One region of the Rummeliibacillus sp. NPDC094406 genome, then DNA from elsewhere that is predicted to be linked to it. Evidence: riboswitches for the same ligand, from Rfam matches in the RefSeq annotation. Region 1 holds a riboswitch; each other region holds the start of a gene.
What was found. A riboswitch is a leader RNA that binds a small molecule or an ion and turns the genes downstream of it on or off. The one in region 1 is predicted to bind lysine.

Region 1 (3,235 bases):
TTCATAGTGTCGAAAATTCAGTGAATAAGGCTCTTGGAATAGCAGATTCAGGAAATAAACTAGTTAATAATACGGTTAAACAAATATCTCTAGTTGAAAAAACCGTTGAAAACACAGCAGCAAAGCTTGAATCATTACAGTTAAAATCAAAGGATATCGATCAAATTCTAAATTTAATAAGTGAAATATCTACCCTAACTAATCTTTTATCATTAAATGCATCGATTGAAGCGGCACGTGCAGGTGAACATGGAAAGGGATTCGCTGTTGTTGCACAAGAGGTCAGAAAACTATCAGATCAGTCAGAGCAAGCAGTCCTGCAAATAAAAGAAATAACCGATAAGATAAGAAAAGAAACAGATGAAGTTGCTCTATCGATGAATCAAGGATTACAAGTATTAAAAGAAGGAATTATAATGGTAGATCAAACAGAAGAGTCATTCGGGGATATTGTAAAAGCTGTGAGGAATGCCACACATGAAACAAATGATGTTTCTTCTATTGTAAATGACGTTAGTATAAAAACTGAAAATATGGTTAATCGTATGGAGGAAATATCTTCAATTTCAGGTCAATTCGCTGGAACAATGCAACATATTTCAGCTGTTACAGAGGAGCAACAAGCATCAATGGATAATGTTTCAGATGAGGCTCTTGCTTTAAATAATTTAGCGAAGGAGTTGGAAAATATTCTAAGTAACTTTAAAGTATAATTTAATTGTGTTGACTAATCGTTCACACAGTGGTTAAAACTCTTGATGATGTTAATGATATACTAATGCCCAGTCTAAGGACTGGGTTATTTATGTTTGGTGTGATGAAAAAGGTAAGTGAAAATTCCCCGTGCAGTAATGATAAATGCACGGAGAATGAGTATTTTCTATAGAAATGTATTTATCGCGCAGATGATTCAATAGAATTTTTATAAAACAACTTCTTTATTTTCATTCACTACTTGCAATACTTCTTGTAATTCACTTATTTCTTTATCGTTTAAAGGAATAATCGGTAAGCGAACTCCACCGACAGGAATACCTTTTAGATTTAATGCTGCTTTGACAGGTGATGGGTTTGGTGCAGCGAATAGTCCATTGAAAATTGGAAGTAATCGACGATGATCTTGAGCAGCTTCTCGCGTGTTGCCATTTTTGAATTTGGCAATCATCGCTTGCATTTCGTTCCCAATAATGTGGGATGCAACGGAAATTACTCCAGTAGCACCAATTGATAATGCAGGTAATGTTAAATTATCTTCACCAGTGTATACTGAAAAATTCTCAGGTGTTTGGCTAATCGTTTTGGCCATAGCATCTAAATTACCGCTTGCGTCTTTAATAGCAGTGATGTTCGGAATTTGTGCAAGACGAACGATGGTTTCTACAGACATGTTGATTACGCTTCGACCTGGTATATTGTAAAGTACAATTGGAAGTGTTGTTGCTTCAGCGATTGTTTTAAAGTGTTGATATAGTCCTTCTTGTGATGGTTTGTTATAGTAAGGAACAACAAGCATAATTGCATCTACTCCAGCGTTTTCCGCTAGTTTTGTCAATTCGATTGAAGCTTTTGTATTATTAGATCCAGTACCTGCAACAACAGGAACTCTTCCATCCGCAACTTCTACTACAAATTTAAATAATTCTACTTTTTCTTCTGTTGCTAACGTAGGGGATTCCCCAGTTGTTCCAGCAACTACGATACCGTCTGTTCCGTTAGCGATTAAATAATTTATTAAGTTTTTTGTAGCTGGAAAATCAATTTCTCCATTCTGATCAAATGGTGTCACCATAGCAGTTAAAATTTGTCCAAGATTCATTACTTCTCCACATCCTTAATTATTTTATATAAATAAAATAGAGGGAGAAGGGCAATTAGTAAGATAACGCAAAAAAGCAACAACGAGGCTACGTTGTTGCAGTAGAAACAGTATCATTTCTGTGCGTATGATAGCCCTCCATATAGTCTCCTACATGACAGTTCTGTATTTATTCAACACCAGAACCAGCTTCGAGAAAATGAGATTCTCTCCACTTCGGCAAATCCCCCTTTTCACAATCATCAACGGATCTCATTATCCTCTAATTGTGTACTGATGGTTTTTGCTCCTCTATCCTTACTTCAAATAAAAATTGAAATAAGTGAATATTTAATTAATTTGATAGTATCATTTTTTTTAGAGAATTGCAATGATTTAAGTGAAAGATTTAGAAATAGTGTATCATCTATTAAATGGATGATTATGAAGTGTAATAGGGTTAAATACAAGAGGGCGAGATTAATCGATGATTTAGCTGGAGCAATGGCTGAACCCAAGATGAAATTTTAATAAAAACGAAACAAACCAGTAGTAATAGCCGTAAGTTTTTGCATGTTTTCTATATTATATATACTTATCGACAAAGCCTCAGGTATAATTTCTAATGTTTTATAAAATGGGTTCCTTGTGTTATTTATCACAAGACCATGTGACCTTGCGATTTATTTTTAGATTATGGTATTATAAATTGGTTCAACTATTTTTAAGAGTCGTTTCTACATATACTGTTCATTTTTATTAAATACAACTAGAGATCAGTTACAATTTCAAAATTGAACGTTTTAAGATTGCTATATTGATATTATATTTTTTTAGAAGAAATATAATATGATGATTGTTGGGAATAGAAATGAAAATAAAAGAATAGAAATGAGTTAAAAGGGAGGTTTATGAATTTTGGAGAATAAAAATAATTATGTTCCATCAAAGTTTAACGCCTTATCTAAAACGGATGATGGCGGCGTCATTTTATACAATAGTTATACAGGCGCCATTGTTGATTTTTCAGAAGAAGAAAAAGCAGAAGTCATGGGTTCTTTAAAAAGAACGGGGGCAGCTGCATTAGATAGTGATGTAAAAAAAGCTTTATTTGATAATGGGTTTATTGTTCCTGGAAATGTAGATGAGATGAAAAGAGCAGAATATCTGCACCAATCTATGCACCGTACAGATATGTTGCACCTTATTCTTATGACAACAGAGCAATGTAATTTCCGTTGTACGTATTGTTATGAAACATTTGCACGTGGCAAAATGACAGACGATACAAAAAGCGGTGTAAAAGCATTAGTAAAAGAACAAGCTAACACTCTAAATAATTTACATATTAGCTGGTTCGGCGGTGAGCCACTACTTGAATTAGGAATTATCGAAGAATTGTCTAATTCATTTATGGCAGAAGCAAAAGAAAATAAAATC
Region 2 (3,235 bases), on a different contig from region 1:
TTAAAGAAGCTGGCTGGGGTGATTTAACCATCGAAAAAGTTTCTGCAAGTGAAGCTTTTTGTAGTTTAACTGGTGATCCTGAAGTACTTAAATTTGATCAGCGATGCTTTCGCTTAGAAGCGGGCTTTTTAGCTCAGCACCAACAAAAATGCTGTGGTTTCCTAACTGAGTGTTATGAAGAAACGAAACCAAAACAATCACAAGTTAAATTCCATATTAAATGGGATTTAAAAGATAAACTTGAAGGCTAACCTACTAGAACATCGTCTCTCACCTGTGATAACTGGTGAGAGTTTTTTTATAACTGAAAAATAAGAATGGCTTTGAAAATAATTTATTTCAATCAAATGAATCAATTTCAAAATTCGATTATATCTTATGGAATATTTTAATGTAGCGAAAGACGGCGACTCCTGCGGGAAAAGCAAGCCAATCAAGACCCCGCACGAACGTAGTGAGGAGGAGGCTTGATGCTTGCCCGCGGAAAGCGTCCGTCTGTAGCGGAAATGATGGGCTTATCATTAATACTAACTAAGCATATAATGTTCGTATTTTTTGACTATAAAAGCATTTATGAAATTGATTCAAATTGCAGATATAAAAAAGGATTCCCCATAAGTATAATTCTACTCATGAGAAATCCTTTCTACTCTATTCAATCATTGTATAATCATTACCCAAAGGAATAACTATTTCTCAAAACTTATATCGATTAATGCGTAATAACTTCTTGAACAGAGAGATCAAATTCATCATGTAATGCATTCGCTGCTTTAAGCATATCTTCCTGCGGTACAACCACGGATACTTTTATTTCAGAAGTACTGACCATTTTAACTGGAATACCTTCCCGATATAAACGATCAAACATAGTAGCCGCAACACCTGGATTTGAAACCATTCCAGATCCTACAATTGAAACTTTTGACAATTCTGCTTCATGATCTACATGATGATAACCAAGTGTATCTTTATGTTCGGAAAGAACTTGTAAAGCATCATTAAGATTTTCTTTTTTTACTGAGAAAGAAACGGATGGCTCTGTTCCTTCAATAATCGTTTGGACAATAATATCCACATTGACATGATTTTTTGCTAATGTTGTAAAAATATTTGCTAATGAGCCATTATAGGCTTCTTCATAATAAACTGTTAAACGAATAATCTCTGATTCAAACGCGACACCACGTACAACTAAATCTTTTTCCACTTCAATTTCCTCCTTCAAGATGGTACCTTCTACATCCTCATAGCTCGAACGAACTGACATCGGGATGTTATGATTTTTTGCGACCTCTACAGATCGTGGGTGCAAGACGCCGGCTCCGAGATTAGCTAATTCAAGCATTTCATCATATGACATTTGCTGTAGCTTTCTTGCGCCTTTTACATAACGAGGATCACTTGTATAAACACCATCTACGTCGGTATATATATCACAACGTTCAGCATTCAACGCTACAGCAAGAGCAACAGCTGTTGTATCTGAACCGCCGCGACCAAGTGTTGTAATGTTACCTTCATCATCAATTCCTTGGAATCCAGCGACGACACACACCTTACCGGCATCCAAAGCTTCTTTTACCGCTTTTGGTGCAATATCCTCTATGCGCGCATTACTTGGTACATGTTCTGTGACAATTCCTGCTTGCCAACCAGTAAATGATTGCGCCTCAATTCCTAGCTTATGCAAAGCCATTGATAACAATGAAATCGTTACTTGCTCCCCAGTTGTCAATAAGACATCCATTTCCCTCTTTGAAGGTGATTCGGAAATTTCGTGTGCCATATCTACAAGTTGATCTGTTGTTTTACCCATTGCAGATACGACAACGACAAGATTATAACCATTTTGTTTCTCACGCTGAATGCGTTGCGCTACATGCATGATTCTTTCTGTTGTTGCGACGGAAGTTCCTCCAAATTTAACGACTAAAGTACTCATCAAAACGCTCCCCTACTTAATAGTATGTGGGCGATTTTCACAATGATTTCTAATGAAAAAAGAGCAGCACTTCACACAGATGGTGAATGGGCTGCTCTTAGCATGCACGTTCAAAAGAACATTCATGTGAGATAGCCCTCCAGAATCAAAGTCAATTCTGACAATTCTACATTTCTTCAATGTAGAACCAGCAGCAAGATGGAAATAGCATTCTTGCAACTTCGGCGACCTCCCCTTTCACCGACTTTCAATGGACCTATTCGTCCTCCAGTCGAGTACTCTTGAAACCCGCGCCTCTATCATCACTAAATCAGTGATTTTTAATTGGTGTCATAAAGATACCATATGTTTTAATATCTAGCAATCATTTTTTCGAAAAATAGTCAATTATCGCACTAATTAGTTTTTTAGGAACACCCGCATCTTGCAACTCTTCAAAAGTTGCTTCTTTAATCTTCTTGATTGAACCAAAATGTTTTAATAATTGTTGTTTTCTTTTAGGACCCACTCCTGGAATTTCATCCAATACAGAAGTGATCGCATTTTTTTCATGTAATTGTCTATGAAATGTAATTGCAAAGCGGTGAACTTCATCTTGAACCCGTTGCAATAGATAAAAAGCTTCACTCGTACGTTTTAATGGAATAATTTCAGGAGGATTTCCATACAAAAGTTGTGACGTTTGGTGCTTATCATCCTTTGCTAATCCTGCAATTGGAATATCGAGTCCAAGCTCATCCTCTAAAATTTCTCTCGCTACTTCCATTTGCCCTTTCCCACCATCTGTAACTAGTAAATCAGGTAGAGGAAGTCCTTCTTTTAATACACGTGTGTATCGACGACGAATAACTTCACGCATTGCGCCATAGTCATCATGAGCACCTGCATTTTGAATTTTAAATTTTCGATATTCCTTTTTACTTGGTTTTCCATCTATAAAAACGACCATTGCTGAAACAGTGTCTGCTCCAAAGATATGGGAGTTATCAAAGGCTTCAATACGAAGCGGTGTAGTGATATTCATCGCATCGCCTAGTTCTTCGCACGCTCCGATTGTTCTTTTCTCTTGTCTTTCGATTAATTGGAATTTCTCAGTAATCGCAATTTGTGCATTCTTTGAAGCTAAATCTAGTAATTCCTTTTTTCTACCTTTTTGTGGTTTTACTACTTTTATTTCTAAAACTTGTTGAAGCATATCTCCATCAATTTCTTGGGGAATAAGGATTTCCTTTGGCTTTATATGGTCAGCTTTTTCATAGAACTGGCCAACATAAGTTAAAAATTCTTCTT
Region 3 (3,235 bases), on a different contig from region 1:
CATTGCGAGAACGTAAAGAGAAATACATCATGGCAAGTCCAAATGATGCCCCACCTGCGAGTCCAAGTAGAATCATCCATAGCATAGTCAGTGAGGTCCAATTCATTAATATTCCTGTAAAGCCAACCACATAGAATGCACCGAACATTACTACAAGTGAGCGTTGATCAGATCTGCGCCCTGCTAAAATAGGAATAAGAAAAGTCATAGGCAATTGTGAAAATTGCATAATAGAGAACATCCATCCTGCCTGATTTGCACTCATTCCTTGTGATTCTAACATTGCTGGAATCCAAGCAGCTGTTGTATAGAATATTAGAGATTGCAATCCCATTGCTAGTGTAATTGCCCAAGTTAAGGGATATTTCCAAATGGGTTTGCTTAGTTTCGCGTCATTCTGATTTTCTTGTATCGCTACTTTCTGGCGTAATTGTGGTAACCATACAATAATTGCGATAATGGAAAGAATAATCCAGCAGCCAAGTGCACCTTTCCAACCGAAGGATGTACCAGCTATTGGATAACTAACCCCAGCTGCAACGCTTGCTGAGACATTCATCGCAACAGTGAAGATAGATGTGAGTAAGCCTACTTGTAAAGGGAATTTTAACTTAATAAGAGCTGGTAGCAAAACATTACCAAATGCTATAGCAATCCCGATTAATGTAGTTCCTAATAATAGGAAGAAAGTATTTCCAAGTGAACGGATGGAAATACCGGCTGTTAATATGACCATTGCAACTAGTAGTGTTTTTTCGAATCCGAATATTCTGGCGAGTTTTGGTGCAAATGGTGACACGATTGCAAATGCTAGTAAAGGGATGGTTGTTATAAACCCAGCTAGTACATTCGAAATATCCAAGTCTTCTTTTATATAAGAAATAATTGGACCTACTGAAGTAAGTGGTGAACGTAATGTAGCGGCAATGAAGATAATGCCAAGCACGAGTATCCAAGTATTTCGATTCCAAGATAATTTTTTATTTTCTCTAGTGGATTGTTGTGAAGCCAATCTCTTTCCTCCTTTGTAAATAAGATTCTTTAGCAACCGTATCATTAATAGATAGTAAATTTCAATATTTCGACATAAAATAAGAGGTTAGGACATTTACAAAACTTCTATTGTATTAAAATACCATGTGCTTTATGTCTTGTTATCGAGGATACCTTGTATTATAATGAGGAACGTATTGAAATTATATATTGCATGCCTCATCCAATAGGTGAGGTAGAGGTCGCGGTATTCATGAGTATGATCGACGAGATGAAAAAGCATTAACGACTCGATTAAAAAGGGAATATTGCCGAAGTGTTGGTAAGCTTTTTATTAACAATGCTGGGGCTGTTATCGAAAGGTACAGAACTGTCACGTCTGAAACGACGTGTTGAGCTATCTTTATCAAGGTTGATGGGGAATTTTAGATACCATCTCAAGCATCCTTGTGATGGTATTTTTATTTTTATAGCTACGGGCTTGTGTCCGAAGCTGAATTGACTTCAACCCGACCTTTCTTGCAATGAAAATGGGAAAGAGGAGAAGAACTATGAATACAAAAAATACAAGCTCTGGTGAACAGCCGAGCTTAAATAGAGGTTTAAAAAGTCGTCATATTACGATGATTTCACTTGGTGGAACCATCGGTACAGGTTTGCTATTAGCAAGTGGTAATTCGATTGCTGCTGCTGGACCTGGTGGAGCATTACTAGCCTACGGATTGATAGGGATTATGGTATTCTTCTTGATGACAAGCCTTGGAGAAATGGCTGCATTCATGCCAGTCTCTGGTTCGTTTAATACGTATGCTTCAAAATTTATCGATCCAGCATTAGGATTTGCACTAGGTTGGAACTATTGGTACAACTGGGCGATTACAATTGCGGCAGAAATTTCAGCTGTATCCATTGTGATGAAATATTGGTTCCCAGACACGCCTTCATTTATTTGGAGCGCAGCGTTTCTAGTGATTATTTTTGTGTTAAATTACTTATCTGTTAATAGTTTTGGAGAAAGTGAATATTGGTTTGCTTTCATTAAAGTAGCTACAGTTATCATCTTCTTGATTGTCAGCTTCTTAATGATTTTTGGAATTCTTGGAGGCAAAGCACCAGTTGGATTTACAAATTTCTTTAAAGGTGATGCACCTTTCCACGGTGGTTTCTTTGCAACATTTGGAATTTTCTTAGCTGCTGGATTCTCATTCCAGGGAACAGAATTACTGGGTATTACTGCCGGGGAAACAAAAAATCCTGGTAAAACAATTCCAAAAGCAGTTCGTCAAATTTTCTGGCGAATCTTGTTATTCTATATTCTGGCGATTTTAGCTATTAGTTTGTTAATCCCTTATACAGATCCACGTCTTGCTAATAGTGATGATGTAACAGTAAGTCCATTTACTTTAGTATTTGAAAATGCAGGAATTGCTTTTGCAGCATCTATTATGAACGCTGTTATATTAACAGCTATATTATCCGCTGGTAACTCTGGTTTATATGCATCATCTCGTACACTATGGCAATTAGCGATGGAAGGTAAAGCACCTAAAATCTTTAAAAAATTAAACAAACGTGGTGTACCAGTGGCTGCACTTGTTGCAACAGTTCTAGTAGCTTGTTTATCATTCTTAGCATCATTATTTGGTACAGGTACTGTATATATTTGGTTGTTAAATGCTTCAGGTATGTGCGGATTTATTGCGTGGTTAGGGATTGCAGCAAGTCATTATCGTTTCCGCAAAGCGTATGTTGCACAGGGCCATGACTTATCTGAACTACCTTATCGCTCAAGATTCTTCCCATTTGGACCAATCTTTGCATTTGTACTATGTGCGATTGTTGTATTAGGACAAAACTATACAGCTTTTACGGGAAATCATATCGATTGGTATGGCATATTAGTATCCTATATTGGTTTACCAATCTTCTTTATCCTGTGGTTCGGTTACAAATGGAAGCATAAAACTAAAATTGTTCGTTTAGAGGATGCAGATTTTACATCTGATCGACCAAATCACGGTTAATTAAAAGGCTAATCTATCTCAGGGGAAGATACCTGAAATAGATTAGCCTTTTTTAAAGGATTAAAAGGTGAATCAGCGTATATTTATGATTGCAAACATCATTAATGTTCGCGTAATGCCTATATTTTTGCTTATATATTTGTAAATATTCGGGTTTTGAACATTTCTGAATAGTTTTATATTTTAATATTTTGTTGAAATTTGTCTATAGCGTGCTA

Region 2: linked by a shared signal. The riboswitch ahead of ACIQ4I_RS10510 (aspartate kinase) and the one ahead of dapA (4-hydroxy-tetrahydrodipicolinate synthase) in region 1 are both predicted to bind lysine.
Region 3: linked by a shared signal. The riboswitch ahead of ACIQ4I_RS19715 (amino acid permease) and the one ahead of dapA (4-hydroxy-tetrahydrodipicolinate synthase) in region 1 are both predicted to bind lysine.

Annotation. Positions count from the first base shown of each region.
Region 1 covers NZ_JBIWGZ010000008.1:117,307-120,541, reverse strand. Annotated here, with positions in the region: gene ACIQ4I_RS18205 (methyl-accepting chemotaxis protein) at 1-713, shown strand, start outside; gene dapA (4-hydroxy-tetrahydrodipicolinate synthase) at 923-1,816, opposite strand; lysine riboswitch at 1,940-2,118, opposite strand; gene ACIQ4I_RS18195 (radical SAM protein) at 2,714-3,235, shown strand, end outside.
Region 2 covers NZ_JBIWGZ010000003.1:431,716-434,950, forward strand. Annotated here, with positions in the region: gene ACIQ4I_RS10505 (DUF2507 domain-containing protein) at 1-251, shown strand, start outside; gene ACIQ4I_RS10510 (aspartate kinase) at 713-1,945, opposite strand; lysine riboswitch at 2,070-2,252, opposite strand; gene uvrC (excinuclease ABC subunit UvrC) at 2,310-3,235, opposite strand, start outside.
Region 3 covers NZ_JBIWGZ010000010.1:74,142-77,376, forward strand. Annotated here, with positions in the region: gene ACIQ4I_RS19710 (CynX/NimT family MFS transporter) at 1-1,012, opposite strand, end outside; lysine riboswitch at 1,222-1,401, shown strand; gene ACIQ4I_RS19715 (amino acid permease) at 1,545-3,017, shown strand.